Agarilytica rhodophyticola: one gene and its partner. The protein of the gene in region 2 binds, or shares a complex with, the protein of the main gene of each other region. Links are inferred from orthologs where the notes say so. Each region holds a gene or a part of one and is shown on either strand. Other genes may lie near its edges. The genes, in order: tsaD and tsaE.

Evidence for each region.
Region 1: the proteins of tsaE (region 2) and tsaD are in contact, whole or in part, in a crystal structure (PDB 6N9A), measured with the Thermotoga maritima proteins. The link is inferred for Agarilytica rhodophyticola from one-to-one orthologs. Residues at the interface, in WP_004082108.1 of Thermotoga maritima: Leu37, Gly38, Lys46, Lys57, Val59, Lys60, Ser61, Thr63, Phe64, Thr65, Leu66, Met67, Val69, Pro71, Tyr82, Arg83, Leu84, Asp86, Asp88, Phe89, Asp93, Ile128, Asp130, Glu131, Arg134; in WP_004082750.1 of Thermotoga maritima: Cys10, Asp11, Arg49, His50, Leu82, Gly84, Gly135, Gly136, Glu154, Thr155, Leu156, Asp157, Asp158, Ser159, Glu162, Asp165, Lys166, Arg169, Leu170, Tyr175, Lys213, Thr214, Leu217, Tyr218, Gln221, Arg222, Asn324.

The regions. Positions count from the first base shown.
Region 1 is NZ_CP020038.1:2,175,469-2,185,374, reverse strand. Bases 5,513-8,456 are described here. They hold tsaD (tRNA (adenosine(37)-N6)-threonylcarbamoyltransferase complex transferase subunit TsaD), read right to left. Parts: upstream 7,526-8,456; coding sequence 6,500-7,525; downstream 5,513-6,499. Other genes in these bases: BVC89_RS09205 (GatB/YqeY domain-containing protein), read left to right, coding at 8,197-8,456; rpsU (30S ribosomal protein S21), read left to right, coding at 7,817-8,032; folB (dihydroneopterin aldolase), read right to left, coding at 6,073-6,435; folK (2-amino-4-hydroxy-6-hydroxymethyldihydropteridine diphosphokinase), read right to left, coding at 5,547-6,080; BVC89_RS09230 (multifunctional CCA addition/repair protein), read left to right, coding at 5,513-5,530. In the rest of the region: BVC89_RS09250 (PrkA family serine protein kinase), read left to right, coding at 1-178; BVC89_RS09245 (YeaH/YhbH family protein), read left to right, coding at 229-1,503; BVC89_RS09240 (SpoVR family protein), read left to right, coding at 1,500-3,026; BVC89_RS09235 (DMT family transporter), read right to left, coding at 3,043-3,948; more of BVC89_RS09230, read left to right, coding at 4,328-5,512; more of BVC89_RS09205, read left to right, coding at 8,457-8,646; dnaG (DNA primase), read left to right, coding at 8,721-9,906.
Region 2 is NZ_CP020038.1:1,423,887-1,433,847, reverse strand. Bases 39-3,037 are described here. They hold tsaE (tRNA (adenosine(37)-N6)-threonylcarbamoyltransferase complex ATPase subunit type 1 TsaE), read right to left. Parts: upstream 1,786-3,037; coding sequence 1,291-1,785; downstream 39-1,290. Other genes in these bases: BVC89_RS06095 (NAD(P)H-hydrate dehydratase), read right to left, coding at 1,785-3,037; BVC89_RS06105 (N-acetylmuramoyl-L-alanine amidase), read right to left, coding at 39-1,234. Also shown: more of BVC89_RS06105, read right to left, coding at 1-38; more of BVC89_RS06095, read right to left, coding at 3,038-3,329; tRNA epoxyqueuosine(34) reductase QueG, read left to right, coding at 3,480-4,589; BVC89_RS06085 (hypothetical protein), read right to left, coding at 4,586-4,870; orn (oligoribonuclease), read right to left, coding at 5,166-5,723; small ribosomal subunit biogenesis GTPase RsgA, read left to right, coding at 5,835-6,896; BVC89_RS06070 (rhodanese-like domain-containing protein), read left to right, coding at 6,922-7,752; asd (archaetidylserine decarboxylase), read left to right, coding at 7,891-8,748; BVC89_RS06060 (cyclic di-GMP phosphodiesterase), read right to left, coding at 8,773-9,961. UniProt on the Escherichia coli protein: Required for the formation of a threonylcarbamoyl group on adenosine at position 37 (t(6)A37) in tRNAs that read codons beginning with adenine.

The DNA of each region.
Region 1 (9,906 bases), 750 kb from region 2 along the record:
GAAAATGTTCTCTAATACTGAAGATCTCCTACCTGTTATTTCATTTAATACTAAATCGTCTGCGGAAGATAAGAAAAAACACGAAGACTTTGTCGCCAGAATGGTCGAGAGAGGCTATACCGAAAAACAAGTTCGCCTACTCTCTGAGTGGTATTTGAGAGTCAGGAAGTCGCAATAAATAGCCGCAATAATATGGAAGTACAAAAAGCATAAAGCAAAAGGTGACATGTGAATTATATTATCGACCGACGTTTAAATTCTAAAAAGAAAAGTACGGTCAATCGTCAGCGATTCTTAAGACGCTACCGCGACCATATAAAAAAAGCAGTGTCGGATGCTGTGGATAAACGCTCCATCATGGATATGGACAAGGGCGAGAAGATCAGCATTCCGACCAAAGATATTAGCGAACCGGTATTTCAGCATGGCAAAGGAGGCGTGAATACACGCGTTCTGCCCGGCAACGACCAATTTAGCACAGGTGATCATATACCGCGCCCACCGGGTGGTCAGGGTCAAGGAGGTGGAGGCCCTGGCGCCAGTGATTCTGGTGAAGGCATGGATGAATTTGTCTTTCAGATCACCCAGGAAGAATTTCTAGATTTTATGTTCGAAGATCTTGAGCTTCCCAATCTGGTGAAACGTCAACTGGCGGGAATTGACGAATTCGAAATGCGTCGCGCCGGTATCAGCAATGAAGGTTCGCCAGGAAAAATTAATATTGTTCGCTCATTACGCTCGGCGAATTCTAGACGAATAGCACTCACCGGCAGTAAAAAAAAGAAGCTCAGAACACTACAAGAACAATTGGCAGAATTAGAGAAAGAAAACAGCGAGCTGGACTTCGATCGCATTCGAGCATTAAAGCATGATATCGAAGCCTTAGCTAAAAAAATCAAACGCGTACCTTGGCTCGACGACTTTGACCTCAAATACAATTTGCACGTGAAACACCCGATACCGCATTCTCGTGCGGTGATGTTTTGCATCATGGATGTCTCAGGCTCGATGGATCAAAACACCAAAGATATTGCCAAACGTTTTTTTCTATTACTCTACTTATTTTTACAACGTAACTACGAACATACCGAAGTGGTATTTATTCGTCATCATACCAGTGCAAAAGAAGTGGACGAAGAAGAATTCTTCTACAGCCGAGAGACCGGAGGTACAATCGTATCAAGTGCCTTATATTTAATGGACGAAATACTACAAAATCGTTATCCGCCTAGCCAATGGAATATATATGGTGCACAAGCCTCAGATGGCGATAACTGGAATGACGATTCTACAGTGTGCTATCGTTTACTTGCTGATAAGTTACTACAAAAGCTGCAATATTTTTCTTATATCGAAATTACCTCACGGGAACACCAGGCGCTTTGGTATGCTTACGAAAAAGTTCTCAGCGACTTTCCCGATACCTTCGCAATGAAACAGTTGGTTGATTCTAGTGATATCTACCCTGTTTTCCGCCAACTATTTCAGAAGAAAACCCTATGAAGAAACGCAAACCGATTTCGACAGGTTCAGAGTGGACATTTGACTTACTGGAAAAATATAACTACGAAATAAGTCTAATTGCAGAAGAATTTAAACTCGATACCTACCCTAATCAAATCGAAGTGATTAATTCTGAGCAGATGATGGATGCTTATTCATCGGTTGGCATGCCAATAGGCTATAACCATTGGTCTTACGGGAAACAATTTTTAGGTGTCGAACAATCGTATAAACGCGGTCAAATGGGCCTTGCCTATGAGATAGTCATAAACTCCGACCCCTGTATTGCTTATTTAATGGAAGAAAACACCATGATGATGCAGGCATTGGTTATTGCTCACGCCTCTTATGGCCACAATTCTTTTTTTAAGGGCAATTATCTATTTCGCGCTTGGACAGATGCCTCATCTATTATCGACTACCTAGTATTTGCTAAAAACTACATTGCTGAGTGCGAGGAACGTCACGGTGTAGATGCAGTGGAGGCAATCTTAGATTCTTGTCACGCCTTGATGAACTATGGTGTCGACCGCTACAAACGTCCCTACCCTTTATCGCCACTTGAGGAAAGCGAACGCCAGAAAGAGCGGGAAATCTATTTACAAAAGCAAGTTAATGATTTGTGGCGAACCATACCAAGCCAGGAACAAGAAGCAGAGCAACAAGAGCAAGACCGCTTTCCAAAGGATCCACAGGAAAACCTGCTCTACTTCTTTGAAAAAAATGCGCCCCTATTAGAACCTTGGCAAAGAGAAGTCGTACGCATTGTAAGAAAAATTGCCCAATATTTTTATCCTCAACGTCAAACTCAAGTAATGAACGAAGGCTGGGCGTGTTTTTGGCATCACTTAATATTAAACACCATGTATGACCGGGGTTTGGTCACAGATGGATTTATGCTTGAATTCATGCAATCCCACAGTGGTGTGATCTATCAACCGCCGTATAATAGCCAATATTTTTCTGGCATAAACCCCTATACACTGGGCTTTCATATGATGACCGACATCCGCCGTATATGTGAAAACCCGACCAAGGAAGACAAAGAATGGTTTCCCGATATTGCCGGTGCCAACTGGTTGGAAACCCTCGACTTTGCCATGCGTAATTTCAAAGATGAAAGTTTTATCTTACAGTTTCTTTCCCCTAAGCTGATGCGTGATCTTAAATTGTTTACCATCGTGGATGATGATTTACAAAAAGATATCGAAGTCACCGCTATTCACGACAGCAGCGGCTATCAGCAAGTACGAGAAAATTTATCAGCACAATACAATCTGGGCAACCGCGAACCCAATATTCAAGTCTATAATGTGGATGTGCGAGGAGACCGTTCATTGACACTCCACCACTCACGATTTAATCGCAACCCATTAGAGCCTGAAAACACTGAAGAGGTATTGAGACATATCCATCGCCTATGGGGATTTGATGTTCATTTACATTCTATCGAAGGCGGAAAAACCAAACAGAGCTTTTCATGTCCTACCCCAGAAATGCAGGAAACGGCAATGCCAGTATAATTATTAAATGGGGGCCCTAAGCCCCATGGAAACGCCAGCGTGAAAACAGATATTTCTTTGCATACTTAAAAAGGTTTTGATAAATAGCTAAAGAAAAAATAATGAGTCCACATCCTAATATTGTCGATAAAGAAAATTTTTCATCATCCACAAGTGTGCCAACACATAACGAAAATATTGGCGTAATCAACATAATCACTCCGACCGATGCTACACTGCAATTTTTTAGCACATAGAAAAATAGCATACCTCCTAGTACCGAACCGCATATAACAAGATACGAAATGCCAATAAGTGAACGTTGATCAATAGCTTGCGGCACTTCACCATCGAACAAACACCAGCTCAAGATGAATAAAGGTGCTGCAAAGAGTAGAACACCAGATGTTTGCTGAAGTGGATCCATATTTGCTCCGATTCTCTTTAGCCACACGGAACTTAAACCGAAAAGTATCGTAGAACTTAACATCCCCAAAGCACCGTAGAGCGCGTTCCCTCCCATATTAAACTGATCAATATTAACCACACCTAGGCCGAGCAGAGCGCAGCCAAGAGCAAGAACACGACGCCAATCAAAAACATTCTCCTTTAAAATAAAGTAAGAGAAAAAGCCCACCATAAACGGATATAAACCAAAAATTACCGACGCCAAACCAGATGGAATGTATCGGGCAGACCAATACACAATCAACATATTAGGAAAGACACCTATTACTCCTGCAAAATAAACACGTAAATCACTTCGGGTTAACGGCAAGCGACGACGCAAAACAGCAAGCAGCAATAAACAAATACAAAGCGCAAAAAATATTCTTGATGCTATTGCCGCAGTGAACGATAAACTGCTATTGCTCCACTTAATACCTAATGGAGTGGTAGACCAAATCATCACTACACAAAAATATGCCATTCCAACTTTCATAGCTTATGAACTCCAAGCCCAAAACAAAAAAGGCCGCAGATTTTCACCTGCGGCCTTTTGATAGAAAAATATAAATCAATACATCAAATCAGCACGCAGCAGGCACGTAAACACAAGACCCACGCACGATGGCGCCAGGACTGTGTCACTTGCATGGGTTTGACTGCTGCTAAATAATGCAAAATATTAAAATCCTAAGTTTTAATTTACGCTCGAGATGTTATACATACAGAGCATTAAAAATATCAAATACACCACACTCCATTGTCTTAAACATAGTGAAGTGTGACATAATTATTAAATAAGTGTTTTTAAAATAGAATTAAAGCAAATATCTATTGAGTGTGTACGATTCATCAATAAAGGTCAACAGTAAAAAATGAAAGTTTATCTAGTAGGCGGTGCTGTCAGGGATAAATTACTGGGATATCCTACTAATGAATATGATTATGTGGTTGTGGGTGCAACACCGGAGCAAATGCAAGCTCAAGGTTTTACGCCCGTAGGCAAAGACTTTCCCGTTTTTTTGCATCCAGAGACCAAAGACGAATATGCCTTGGCAAGAACGGAAAGGAAAACCGGACATGGATATCAAGGTTTTACTTTTGATACCTCGACTGAAGTCACTCTAGAAGAAGACCTAGGGCGCCGAGATATTACCATCAATGCTATCGCACAATTGGATAATGGTGAGCTGGTCGACCCTTACAACGGCCAAAACGATATTGACCGCAGAGTACTGAGGCACGTTTCAGAAGCTTTTCGTGAAGATCCAGTACGAGTTTTACGTATCGCGCGCTTTGCTAGCCGCTATCATCACTTAGGCTTTACCATTGCCAAAGAAACTAAAGCGCTTATGGGGACGATGGTAGCGAGTGGAGAAGTAGCTCACTTGGTGTCAGAGCGCGTCTGGAAAGAATTTTCCAGAGCCCTCGGCGAGCGCTCACCTCATGTATTTTTAGAGGTATTACATGAGTGTGGAGCGTTGAAAGTTATTATGCCCCAGATAGACCACTTAATTTCATTACATACTTCAGAGCAACCACCCCAGCTCTCGCCACCCGCCCTGAGAGCTTTGAATTATGCATGCAGTATAAGTGATAAAAGTACTGTACGTTTGGCAACACTTTTACATGATTTAGATAAGCAAAATGCCACAGCTAACCCGATGGGCAAGCCTTCGCCAGAGCTAGTGGAACTAACGGAGTTAGCTGGAAAATTAATGATCCCCAATGAATATCGGGAACTTTGCAGTCTGGTTATCCGATTTCATAAATACGTCGACAGGGCTTTATCTCTGTTAGCAGAAGATATTTTGGATTTACTGACGAAAACCGATAGCCTGCGACGACCAGAACGATTTAAAGACTTACTTACTACGTGCAAGTCCTACGCGGTGGGCACAGAAAAATTAAAGGAGCGGAAGTATAAGCAAGAAAGATATCTGCTAGAAGCTCTGGAGGTGATCAGTACCGTTAACCCTCAAGCCCTATTGGCTCAGGGGTTTAGCGGCAAAGCGTTAGGAGATGCTATAGCAAAGCAACGCATCGAAAAACTCGAAGAATTTAAGAGTCAGCAATAACAATTCCCGTTGCCTATTAACCGACTAAATCCTCTCGATGATCGAGTTCATCATAATCTAATACAGGAGAAAAAGGACTTAACCAAATATCCTGCCCTTCCTGATCAAAGTCACACCATAAATCTCGATAGTTTTTTTGCACCTGCGGATGAAGAGCATCAGGCACCAAATCAGCCAAAGGCTTTAACACAAAAGCACGGTTAAGAATTTCATCACGTGGCAGTGCAATAGAGTGAAATTCTCCAACCAAATCATCGTAGGTCAGGATATCGATATCCAGATAGCGAGAAGAATACTTAGATGCATCTCTCTCCCTTCCAAAGCGATACTCTATATCCCGAAGCACGGTGGCAAACTCACCCAAAGGTAAATGCGTATGCCCAGCCACCACAAGGTTTAAAAAATTATCACCAGTAAACCCTATGGCACGGCTTTCATAAACAGGCGACAACAGTATATGCTTAAGACAAGAAGATAAAGCTTCGATACCGTTGCGAATGTTAATTTCGGGATCAATGTTGCTGCCGATACCTAATAAGACCTTAGCCATTTGGACGCTCACCTCGCTCAATACGCACACCAACACCACTGACGTTGCGCATAGCCTGAGTTTTAGTGCAGCTAAACCTCAACCAAGGCACATTAAACTCGGCCATAATTAAAGATGTGGTTTTCTCGGCCAAAGTTTCAAGTAATAAAAATTGTGAACTCACAATGAACTCTGAAGTACGCCTGGCCACTAAACTGTAGTCTAGCGCATCATTAATGTTTTCTGACTGCGCAGCCTTACTAACATCAGAGGCCATCTCGATATTGATGATGATCTGCTGGGGCACTGCGCGCTCCCAATCAAAAATCCCGACTACGGCATTAACCGCAAGATTTTCAATAAAAACTGTATCCATAAAACTTTTCTCTAAAGCCTTAAAGTGGCAATGTTGCAATAACCATTACTAGTTGTTGCAACAACTAGGTGTTAGGCAAAGAATCGAGCGGCCAGCGGGGTTTAACGTCTATATTTAAGGCTGAATGCTGCTCCCCAAGCAAACGCTGGCAGCCGGCAAAAGCGATCATCGCACCATTATCAGTACAAAACTCATTACGAGCGTAAAACACTCGGCTATTTATTTTCGCCAAAGCCTGCTCCAACTTAATTCGTAAACGTGTATTGGCGCTCACCCCTCCAGCAATCACTAATGTTTTCATGCCACATTGCTTAAGTGCCCGTCGGCATTTGATCACTAAAGTATCTACCACTGCCTCTTGAAAAGCAGCGGCAATATCAGCGCAGGTCTGATCATCAGGCAAGCCGTTATCGCCTGCATACTTAGTCACCGTATTAAGGGTAAAAGTTTTCAAGCCACTAAAACTAAAATCAAGACCAGGCCGATCTGTCATAGGCCTTGGAAAAGTAAAACGTGCACGATCCCCCTTTTCGGCGATACGCGCAACATTGGGGCCCCCAGGGTAATCAAGATCCAGCATTTTCGCCGTCTTATCAAATGCTTCTCCTGCGGCATCGTCGAGGGATTCGCCCAATAAGGTATAGTCGCCAATGCTCTTAACTTCCACCAATTGGGTATGGCCCCCAGAAACTAAAAGTGCAACGAAAGGGAAAGCAGGAGGATTCTCCTCAAGTAAAGGCGCCAATAGATGCCCTTCCATATGATGCACACCAATGGCGGGGCAGCCCAACGAATATGCTAAGGAGCGACCAACACTCGCACCGACCAGAAGTGCGCCAATAAGACCGGGGCCAGAAGTATAGGCAACACCATCGATTTTTTCGTGAGAATCTGCGGCATTCAGAACCCGATCAATTAGCGGAATAAGTTTTCTTACATGATCCCTTGAGGCCAACTCTGGCACCACGCCGCCGTATTCACTGTGCACAGCAACTTGGCTGTAGAGTTCATGCGCTAACAATCCCTGCTCACTGTCATAAACAGCCACACCCGTCTCGTCACATGATGTTTCTATACCAAGTACCCGCATTTTTATGCTACCAAAGCTATTATCACGTTTAAAAAACTATATTTACCCTGCCACTATGCGCTTCTGCAATAAGGGGACAGGCCTAGAAAAAGCGCGACCTTAACACCTTTTTCATCGGATAAGAACATTCAAATCGAGGAAAATCCTCTTCCTGAGGCTATTATTAGTAGTAAATACCTTGCGCCTTTAAGGCGATATGTATAGAATCTCGCTCCAAAATTTAGGCTGGCTTTATATTGCATAAATATATGCCAACCAGAATGAACGATTTAAACCAACACAGGTAAAAATATGCCTTCAGTAAAACTGAAAGAAAACGAACCATTTGATGTAGCCCTGCGTCGCTTCAAGCGCTCATGTGAGAAAGCAGGCATCCTTGCAGAAGTACGTCGTCGCGAATTCTATGAAAAGCCTACATCTGTTCGTAAGCGTAAAGCTGCAGCTGCCGTTAAGCGTCACGCCAAAAAGGTACAACGCGAAAACCGCAAATTCCAGCGCCTGTATTAATTGATCGCCTTATTTGACCTTAACCGAGGTCAAATTCTGTATTGCTCAATTACAAGATTTAGATTGATTGAACCGGTCAAGTTATTTGAACCGGTGAAGTCGGTTAAGCTGGCTGAAAAAGCCAATCAAATAACAATATACTGAAGAAGTTGAAATCAGCTCTTATGGCCAGTGAACTCAAAGCTCAAATATCTTCCGCAGTAAAAGATGCTATGCGCGCCAAAGACAAGCCTCGCCTGGCTGTTTTGCGTATGGTTATGTCTGAATTCAAACGCATTGAAGTAGACGAGCGTATAGAGCTTGACGACGCTAGAGTACTCGCTGTCCTCGATAAGCTAGCTAAACAGAGAAAAGATTCTCTTAAACAGTATCAAGATGCAGGCCGCCAAGACTTGGCCGATGTTGAGTCTTATGAAATTGGCGTCATTCAAGACTTCCTGCCTGCAGCTCTAAGTGCGGATGAGATAGCGGCCATTGTCAGCAAAGCCATAAGTGATAGCGGCGCAGAGTCTATGAAGGATATGGGCAAGGTTATGGCACTTGTTAAACCTCAGGTTCAAGGTCGAGCCGATATGGGTGATATCAGCAAGACAGTGAAAGAACAGCTCGGATAATACCTACCTACCCCGCTGTTCTTTACTTATCTTAATTTTTTGTCATCGTCATTTTTGAGTTGTACACTTAAGCGATGAGTCGCATACCACAAACCTTTATCGATGATCTACTGACAAGATTAGATATTGTCAGTGTGATTGATAGCCGTGTAAAACTCAAAAAGACGGGTAAAAACTACTCCGCCTGCTGCCCATTCCACCAGGAAAAAACACCTTCGTTCACGGTTAGCCCAGACAAACAGTTCTACTACTGTTTTGGCTGCGGTGCTTCAGGCAATGCGCTGGGCTTTGTTATTGACTACGAACGCCTGGGATTTATTGATGCAGTAGAATCATTGGCTAAAACCGCTGGTGTCGAGGTTCCAAGGGAAGAAAACAAAGTCTTTAGGAAACAAGACTTTAGACGTAAAAAGCTTTATGAGATTTTAGAAAAAGCCAATAGGCACTATCAAGCACAGCTGAAACAGCACCCACAAAAAAATACGGTTGTTAACTACCTAAAGAATCGCGGCTTGAGTGGCGAAATAGCAAGAGACTTTGGCATTGGCTTCGCACCAGCGGGCAGAAACAATCTCTTAACAAAGCTCGGTAGCAACCAAGAAGAGATCGAACTGCTGATCGATTCAGGCCTGGTAATCTCTAAGCCTGAAGAAAACAAAAAATACGACCGCTTTCGCCAGCGCGTTATGTTCCCCATTAAAGATGAAAGGGGTCGAGTGATTGGCTTTGGGGGACGAGTATTAGGCGATGACAAGCCCAAGTATCTCAACTCGCCTGAAACCGAAGTTTTTCACAAAAGTCGCGAGCTATACGGCCTGTATGAAGCACGCAAAGCTGAACGGAAATTGGACCACCTACTAGTGGTAGAAGGCTATATGGATGTCATCGCCCTCGCCCAGTTCGGTATTCGCAATGCCGTGGCGACCTTGGGCACTGCCTGCGGGGAAGAGCATTTAAAGCTATCATTTCGTTATGTTAATGACATTGTTTTCTGTTTTGATGGCGACGCCGCAGGCCGCAGTGCTGCTAAGCGAGCACTTACAAACGCACTCAGCAGCATGGAAGATGGAAGGCAAATAAAGTTCCTCTTCTTACCAGAAGGCCAAGATCCCGATAGCCTTGTGCGTCAAATTGGCCCCGAGCGCTTTCAAGCTCAAATTAAACAAGCTGTGCCGCTAGAAGAATTCTTATTTGATGTGGCGGCGGAAAATATTGATATCAGCACTATGGATGGCCGTGCACGCTTTAGCAAAATATCGG
Region 2 (9,961 bases):
CAGTCACACTAATTTTATATTTCTTAGCAATAGAAGATAAGGTGTCCCCCGCCGCTATGGTGTGAGATTGGCCTCCAGCTCCACGGCCGGCGGTTTCTTTACCACCATATTTTTTCCACGCAACGTAAGTGCCCTCGGGCGGATTGTCATAAAAATAAGCCTTAATCCCCTTAAAAACAGCTTTTGCTAATTTCTGTTGATGGGCCGGCGACTTTAGTTTTTTCGATTCTTTGGGATTGGTAATAAACCCTGTCTCCACCAAAATTGAGGGCACATCGGGCGATTTCAATACAATAAATGCAGCCTGTTCAACATGATTTTTATGCAAGCTGGTAAAACTGCCCATATTTTTTAATACTCGACCGCCAACATCTAAACTACTTGCCAAAGTGGCTGTCATCGACAAATCAACCAGCACGCCTGCGAGAACATCGTCTTTATCACTCAGGCTAACGCTGCCAGCACCGCCGATAAGATCTGACTCATTCGCTTTTGATGCCAGAATACGAGCCATCTGGCTGGTAGCGCCTCGACGCGATAAAGCAAAAACAGACGCGCCTTTTGCACGTGGGTCGGTAAAACCATCCGAATGAATGGAGACAAAAAGATCAGCCCTCATTTCTCTGGCTTTTTGCCGCCGCAAAGTGTTTTCAACATAGTAATCACCATTGCGTATCAGCGTTGCTTTAAATCCAGGCTCTTTATCGATGATACTTTTGAGGGCCTTACTAATTTTTAACACCACGGTCTTTTCATAGATACCACCTGGACCAATAGAGCCTGGATCCTCGCCACCGTGTCCGGCATCAATAGCAATTAGAATATCTTTTTTACTACCGACACTGGGTTGAACTTTCGCTACCGTTTTTTGGGTTTTAGTACCTTCGCCATAGATATCAATCACTAGACGATCAGGTTTACCCGCATGTTTCTTTAAAACAAAACTGCGTGGCTGAGTTGTCTTAGCCATATCTAAAACAACACGTAGATCGTCTTTATCACGTTTGCCATAACGCATTTTGCTAATAGATGTTTTATCAAAGTCAAGGCTAGCTAAACTGGCCTTAAATTGACTTTTATCGATGTCGATAACAATACGATCAGGTTGCTTTAGAGAAAAGATTTTGTGTTCGACAGGGCCTGAGAGGTCAAACACTAAACGAGTATGATCCGGCGCTCGCCAGAGCCGAACACCCTCGACATTAGCGCTGTTGACATCTGCAACAAAGAGCACAAAACAGCAAATTAAGCTACAAAGCTTTAGCCCTAGCTTTGATAATAGAGTGCTCTCTACAGGTTTTGAGTTTCTAGCAACGATAATACAGCCACTCCACGTTCCGTTTTACTTGTTATAGTCAGCTTACGTCCCTCATCCATAGGGTTTAAACTCACGATCATATCTGCCTTAGGAATATATCCGTGACCTTTTTGCGGCCATTCAATAAGCGCCACTGTATTTTCGCCAAAATAGTCACGGATTCCCATAAACTCCAATTCTTCAGGATCACCAAGACGATACAAATCAAAGTGATACACTTGTATGCCATCGAGGTCATAGGGCTCTACAAGAGTATAAGTTGGACTCTTAACTTGACCTGAATAATTATACGCCGCTAACACACCTTGGCAAAAAGTGGTTTTACCAGCACCGAGTGTGCCTTCGAGGTAGACTACGATAGAGTCTTTTACCCTACTACCTTTTAAAAGGCCGCCTATTAATCCCCCAATGGCTCTGCCGTAAGCAATAGTCGCCTTTTCATTAGCTAAAAAGAATTCCTTGTGCATCAATTTGACTCTATACCACGATTAACTAATTGACGAATAAACGGCATTAAATCGCTTGCCAAAATACCCACTTGACCATCTTGGGAAGCGCAATCTCCAGCATGGCCATGAATACAGACACCAGCCACAGCAGCCTCTTTCAACGTCATACCTTGCGCGACCAAGGCTGCGATAATTCCAGTCAGAACATCTCCCATCCCAGCGACAGCCATACCTGGATTGCCGACATTAGTCAGCGTGCTACCCTGCTCATCCGCGATTAAGGTGCCCGCGCCTTTTAAAACACTGATACCGCCATACTTTTTGTGTAAGGCTGTCACTGCAGCAAAACGATCGTTAACAATTTCAGCGGTTGAACAACCAAGTAAACGGGCAGCCTCACCTGGATGAGGTGTCATCACAAACCCTATTTTATGATAGCTGTTTTTGTCCCACGCTTCTTCTGTAGTTGTTGTATCTTGATCACAAGATACAAATCTTTGGGCAATTAAATTGAGTGCGTCGGCATCAATAATTTTGGCAACCTGCGCTTTTAAAGCAAAATACAAAAGTTGTTGTGACCAAGCACTCTGCCCAAGTCCCGGCCCCACAATAAGCACATCGGCTTTCGCAGTGTAATCTTCCAACTCTGGCCCTGAGTTAATACCGACACTCATTACTTCAGGGATGCGCGCTAAAGCTGCGGCAACATGTTCGGGCCGAGTGGCGAGCATAACGCCACCTGCTCCAGCTCTCATAGCAGACTCGGCAGCTAATAGCGCAGCGCCTCCCATGCCTAAATCACCACCAACCACAAGCACCCGTCCGTAATCTCCTTTATGGGAATCAGCAGAGCGAGGCATCAGCTTGGTAATCTGGGAAATACGTTCAACAGGCCGATCCACGTGTTGATAAATATGATCTGGAATGGCCAAGTTATCGAAGAAAAGCTTGCCACAATACTCCGGGCCTGATGCGGTCAATAGCCCCTGTTTAACCGCCACAAATGTCACGGTGACATCAGCCTTGATCGCGCCTTCACAAGCAACACCGGTATCGCCGTTAACACCAGTGGGAATATCCAAAGCTAATACGGGGGAGTTAGTGCGGCGAATTAACGCACAGGTTTGACGCACATTATCTCTGAGCTCACCATGGAAACCGCTACCGATCATGGCGTCGACAACGATGGCATCATCAAGCGTGTCGGCTGCAATATTCTGCACAGGCAAAACCTCCGCCCCTTCGCCAATAGCGAAGTAGTAGGCTTTCTGTACATCCCCCGATAGGGAGCTAGGAGTTGCCAATGAAAATACAGACACCGGTATTTTTTTCTGGGCGGCTAAGCCCGCTAATAAATAACCGTCTCCGCCGTTATTCCCCGAGCCACAAAAGACAACAATTCTGCGGCTTTGCCCCCAGGTATCAATAAGGACGGATAATGCGGCTCTTGCAGCATTTTTCATCAGTACAATACCGGAGATATTGGTTTGCTCAATAGCTGCTTGATCGAGTAAACGTGTTTGTTCACAGGTGTAGAGGTACTGGGGAAGCTTACTTGTCATAGAAATGATCACACTACTTTTAACTTTTCATCAAATTATACGTGACTTACATCTTCCCCCATAGTCAAATAGTTACCCTAAAGAATTCACCATATTATATGGTGTCAAATTTATTGTGACTAAACTCCAACCCCCATGCTAGCTTGATCTATGTCATCCCTTTACCAGACGCTTGCTGAACAAATACACCATTGGACGCGAGAACTCGGCTTTCAGCAGGTGGGTATTAGCGCAGCCGATGTCTCGGATCAGCAACAGCACTTTCAAAATTGGATTGATAAAGGCTACCACGGGGATATGGCGTGGATGGTGGAGCATGGAGAAAAACGAACACAGCCACAAAAATTGATTCCTGGCACAACTCGGGTTATTTCGGTGCGGATGAACTACTTACCCCCGGAAACAGAGCAAATCAAAATTCTTAAATCCCCCTCCAAAGCTTATGTCTCTCGTTATGCTCTAGGGCGCGACTATCACAAGCTCATCCGCAAACGCTTGGCCACTATTGCACAAAAAATTGAGGACTTCTGTCAAAGCCACGATATCCCCCTGCCAGAAAATCAAAGGGCATTCGTCGATAGTGCGCCGGTTTTAGAGAGGCCTTTAGCGCAACAGGCCGGCCTCGGGTGGGTGGGTAAGCACACATTGCTGATCAATAAGTCTGCAGGCAGCTGGTTTTTTCTAGGTGAAATTTATACCAACTTGCCCTTGCCTACTAATCAACACATCCCTGAAAATGCCTGCGGCGATTGCCAGGCCTGTCTGCAAGTATGCCCAACAGACGCATTTCCCAAACCCTATGTTCTTGACGCCACCCGCTGTATCTCTTATCTCACCATTGAAAACAAAGGTCCGATTGCCGAAGAGTTCAGAGAAGTTATGGGTAACCGCGTGTTTGGGTGCGACGATTGTCAGGCCATATGCCCCTGGAACAAATACGCCGATTTTACAAAAGAAAAGGATTTTCACCCAAGGCACCATCTGGACTCAGCAGAGCTAGTGGATCTGTTTAATTGGAATGAGCAGGAATTCTTAGATCGGACTGCCGGCTCAGCTATTCGTAGGATCGGTTACCAAAACTGGCTGCGCAACCTTGCCATCGGCTTAGGCAACGCTCCAGCATCAACAGAAATTGTCCACGCACTAAATAGACGAATAGAAGCAAATGAGGAAGGTTGGTTACAAGAACATTTCTTATGGGCGCTTGAGCGGCAAAAACAACCGCCCAAACGTCGTAAGAGGAAACTTAAAAGAAATTAACGCATGTTTAGATGGCATGATATATCGATGGAGCCATCGTCTTGCAATAAACCAAAATTCTGTTTACTGACGTTTTGCACAACTACCAATGGGTTATCCCTATGCTCGCGTCTAACAAAGGCAATTTGCCATCCAAAGCTTTCCATCTGACGCAGCGATTTTTGTTGTTGAGAATTGAGCAGACTACGTGTATTTAAAGGTACAGGGGATTTGCCTCTGCGCTTATCCACCGTCAGCTTAATCTTCTTAGGCCTTTCCAAAGGGGTATAGTATTGAGACATACAACCTCCAACTAATGCGCTAACACATAGTTTGTTAGTACGTATTCTCCTTGGATCATGATTAGCGCGCATTTAGTTTTCGAGCGTTTTTACATCCCAGGCTCGTCGAATAACAGCAATGGTAGAGCTTCCATGTTTGCGGACACTTTGTCAAAAATATCATTTCATAGATAAGGCTGTATTCATTCTCAAACAGAATAAAAGGTTAAGCGTTCTCATCAAAATTAAAGACGTTCACGTTTTTAATCAGCATTTCATGAATAATCAAGTATTTTTTACAACTACTGCCTCAGTATTACACCTTAAAAAAATGCTCTCGATAACATTTGAGCTCATCAATTGAGTCTCTAATGTCATCCATTGCAAGATGTGTCCCTTTCTTCTTTACATGTTCAAGGATTTCAGGCTTCCAGCGCGATGCAAGTTCTTTCACACTGCTGACATCAAGGTTACGATAGTGAAAGTAAGCTTCAAACGTTGGCATATAGCGCGCCAAGAAGCGCCTATCTTGTCCAATTGAGTTACCACACATAGGCGACTTCCCACTGGGAACCCACTGTTCTACGAAAGCCATCGTTCGGCGCTCGGCCTCAACCACACTAATTTGGCTATTAGTTACTCGGTCAACCAAGCCAGACCCCCCGTGCTGGTTGGTATTCCATTCGTCCATCGCATTTAGCACAGCCTCAGGCTGATGAATGGCCATAACCGGGCCCTCGGCTAGGATATTGAGATTTTGATCGGTAACAATCGTCGCTATCTCGATAATGACATCTCGTTCGGGAATTAATCCGGTCATCTCAAGATCAAGCCAAATTAAATTGTTTTCACTGCTAGAAGTTAGGTTTTCCATTAGAATAAGCGTTAGCCTTTAAATTTATATATGTTAAATATTAGAGCTGCTGAGTAGCGTTCTAATTGGCTGAGCCAGAAAAACTAATAAGCAGCTTACTTTATCTAGGTTATGAGCAAACGTAGACTATCGCAAACCCAGGCGCGAAGAATAAAACAAAAACAGCAAAAGCAAAGAGAAAATGCAAATAAAGGCGATAACCCCCCCTTGGGCCTTGATGAAGATTCTCTCGGCATAGAACAACATGGTAGAGTTGTCGCCCACTATGGTACACAGGTAGATATTGAAGCACACAACGCTGATCCAGATAACGGGAGAAAAGGCACCATACGTTGCTTTTTACGTGCAAACCTGGGCAGTATTGTCACTGGTGACCACGTCATTTGGCGAGCCAGTAAAAAGGATGATTTGGGGGTTGTGGTTTCATGCCAGCCTAGGCAATCTCTGCTCAGCAGACCCGATACTTTTGGTAAGCTAAAGCCTGTGGCAGCTAACGTCAGCCAAATTATTATTACCATCGCACCGAAGCCAGAGGCACACACTAACCTTATCGATCGTTACCTAGTAATAGCAGAAATAAATGATATTGCTCCCATAATCATTATCAATAAAGCGGATTTAATTAGTGAGCAAAACCGAGCTAACTTCTCCGCCATCACCAAGCTCTATACCAACCTGGGATATCGGGTCCTTTCAATGAGTGCTCATAGCCATCAAGATATCGCACAATTGACAGCATTGATTAAAGGCAAAACCAGCATATTTGTTGGTCAATCAGGGGTCGGCAAATCTTCTATTATTCAGCGCCTAGTCCCCGAGCAGGAAATACTGGTTGGCAGCTTGTCTGAAGCCACTGCCAAGGGCCGACATACCACGACTCACTCACAACTATTTCATTTTGCTCAAGGTGGGGAGTGTATTGACTCGCCGGGTATTCGTGAATTTGGGCTCTGGCACTTGCACAGTGAAGATGTCATCAAGGGTTTTGTCGAATTACGGGAAATTGCCCAAATGTGTAAATTTCGCGATTGTCTGCACGAAGTAGAGCCAGGCTGCGCTATTCGCCAAGCGCTAGAAGATCAAACCATAACGCAGCAGAGATTTGATAGTTATAAACGCATCATCGCAAGCCTAAATGATGTCGCAATGAAAACAATGAATAATTTAGATTAAGCAGCAGGAAAAAACTATGTCCGATATTACTGAGAACGGCTTACCCCTTGTGATTTCAGCTAATAGCTTTGCAGAAAAGTTAACAAGTTCAGCATTGCCTGAAGATATTTGTATTGTCGACCTCTCTGAAGAAACCAACTTCATCGCTGGACACATCCCTGGCGCAATCTATTTACCTTATCGCATGCTGGTGGCGGGGGAAGCGCCTGCACCAGGAAAATTACCCAACCAGGAGCGTTTAACAGAAATTTTCCAATATCTAGGGCTCACTCCAGAGACTCACTTTATTGTCTGCGACGACGAGGGCGGTGGTTGGGCTGGCCGCTTTATCTGGACACTAGACGTTATCGGCCATAAACACTATTCATACATTGACGGAGGAATGATCGCCTGGAAAGCAATGGGCCTTCCCATAGAAACAGGCCAACAGGAAAACCTTCGCACAAGAACAGATATCATTATCAAAGATATTGATCGCAGTCCTATCATTGATCTCGATGAAATAGTACAAGAGCTACCGCATAAAACCTTTATCGTATGGGACGCTCGCAGCCCACAAGAATATGACGGAAGCAAAGTTGTCGCAGCGAAAGGCGGCCATATTCCCGGTGCTATTAATGCTCAATGGACAGATTTAATGGATAGAGAAAACAACTTTATTATTCGACAAGATGCGCAAGCATATTTACAACACTTAGGACTTGATGGAGCACTGCCCGTCATTACTCATTGTCAAACACATCATCGTTCAGGTTTCACTTACTTAGTCGGCAAAACTTTAGGTTTTGATATTCGTGCCTACGACGGCTCGTGGTCTGAGTGGGGCAACCATCCAGATACTCCTGTTGAAAAGTAAAAAACTGACTTTACAAATTATTGTGTAGGATGCGTATTTAAACCTTAGAAGCTGTTTCATGACTCGCGAACGCCGTCTCGACAAGTGCAGCGGTTATCAAATGTCTTCTAAACACATTACTCAAAAGAGAATTGTCGATTGAAAAGCTTTATTTTTATTACATTACAGTATTTAACACCGCAACATTTATTGTCCCGCTGTGTAGGATGGTTTGCAGCCACTAAAATTCATTGGATTAAATCTTTGTTCATTAATAAGTTTGTCGCTACTTATAAGGTCAACATGAATGAAGCCGAAAATAGTGACCCTAACAGTTATGCTTGTTTTAACGACTTCTTTTGCCGACCACTAAAACCAGATGCTCGCCCGATAGACAGCACTGAGTCCGGTATTGTTAGCCCTGCAGATGGTGCTTTTAGTCAACTAGGGCCTATTAATGATGGCAGAATATTTCAAGCCAAGGGGCATGACTTTAGTGCTTACGAATTACTAGGAGGTGATCACAACCTCGCTAAAGAATTTACCAACGGTGAGTTCGCGACAATATACTTATCACCGAAAGATTATCACCGTTTGCATATGCCTATTACTGGTGAATTAATATCTATGTGTTATGTTCCAGGTGATTTATTCTCTGTTAATCCTACCACCACAGAGAATGTACCTCGCCTATTTGCAAGAAATGAGCGGGTTATTTGTGTATTCAAAACAGAGATAGGACCTGTAGCATTAGTCTTGGTAGGCGCAATGATTGTGGCTTCGATTGAAACTATATGGGCAGGTCAAGTCGCCCCTATAGAACGAAAAATTCATACCACTAATTATGGACTGCAAGAAAACATTACTTTGCAAAAAGGCGAAGAGATGGGTCGTTTTAAATTAGGTTCAACCATCGTCATGCTGTTTCCGGAAAATAGCTTAGAGTGGAGTGAAGAAATTAGTGCTGACAGTTCAATTAAGATGGGAGAGCTTATTGCTCAATACAAGAAACGCTAAATACATGACATAAATTACTAGAAATTAGCTACGAGAGCGACCTGAAATCTTCTTCAGGTTGCGCTTAAAGATAGAGAAAAGGCCTTTGCCTTCTTTTACTTTACTTTCGATGTAAGTATCACGAATAGTAGCAATATCAATATCGTATTCACCAGGTTCAAGATCCTGGACAATTTCAATACGATCAATTTCATGACGAGTGGCTTTGCCCGAATCAATCTTAGCTTGATTAATACGGTCATGTTCAGCTAGATCTAACACAAAAGGATCAAATAAAGTCTGTTTTACTGCGTCGGTGACTACCATCACAATAGGCTTTAAACGACGTTCAAAATTCTGTTCCACAACCACGGCAACTTCGCCCGTGGACAACTCTACTTGTGTACCTGTAGGGTAAAGGCCAATGGCGCGAATAAATTCAACTACCATTTCTTCCTGGAATTCAACGCCTCTTTGCTCATACAACTTAGCTACAGCTTTAGAGGGAGACAGGGGCTTATCTAAACCTCGGGGATTGGTCGTCTCATCATAAAAAGTAACAATTCCAGCAATTTTCCCTAATAGAGGAATCTTGTCACCTCGCAAATGACTTGGGAAGCCACTACCGTTAACTCGCTCGCAATGAGATTTAACAACAGATGTCACCCGCGGTTTTACATCAGGCAACTTCCTTAATATTTCTACCCCGTAGTCAACAAATTTCTCGTAGGCATCCTGCTCTGCTTCCGAACGATTAGTTTTATAGATGAGGTGCTCTGGAATACGAGTTTTGCCAATATCTTTTAACAGCACTCCCATTGCGAGAATATCTAGCTCGGATTTAGGCATACCGATATGGCGGCCAAATAAAATAGCCCACACAGCTGAACGCACCGAATGGCTGTAAGTATACTCATCTTTCTCGCGCACTCGGCTCAACCAAGTGAAGGCGTCAGGACTGCGCAATACACTATCCACCATATTGCTAGCAACACGCTTTGTTTCAGCAATGGGAATATTATTATGATCTCTTTCAACTTGCTCCATAACGCTGCTGACCGCGCCATATACTTGTTGATGTAGCTCCTTAGCCTGGCCTATTTCCTTCTCGAGGCCGTGCTCGACTTCGTATAGATCTCGGCGAATTTTTAGCGGCGCAACATCGGTAACTTTCGCGCTTTTACTATTTCGCTCTAGTTTTCTGCGTTCTTTTGTGCCGCCGACACCAGCGCCA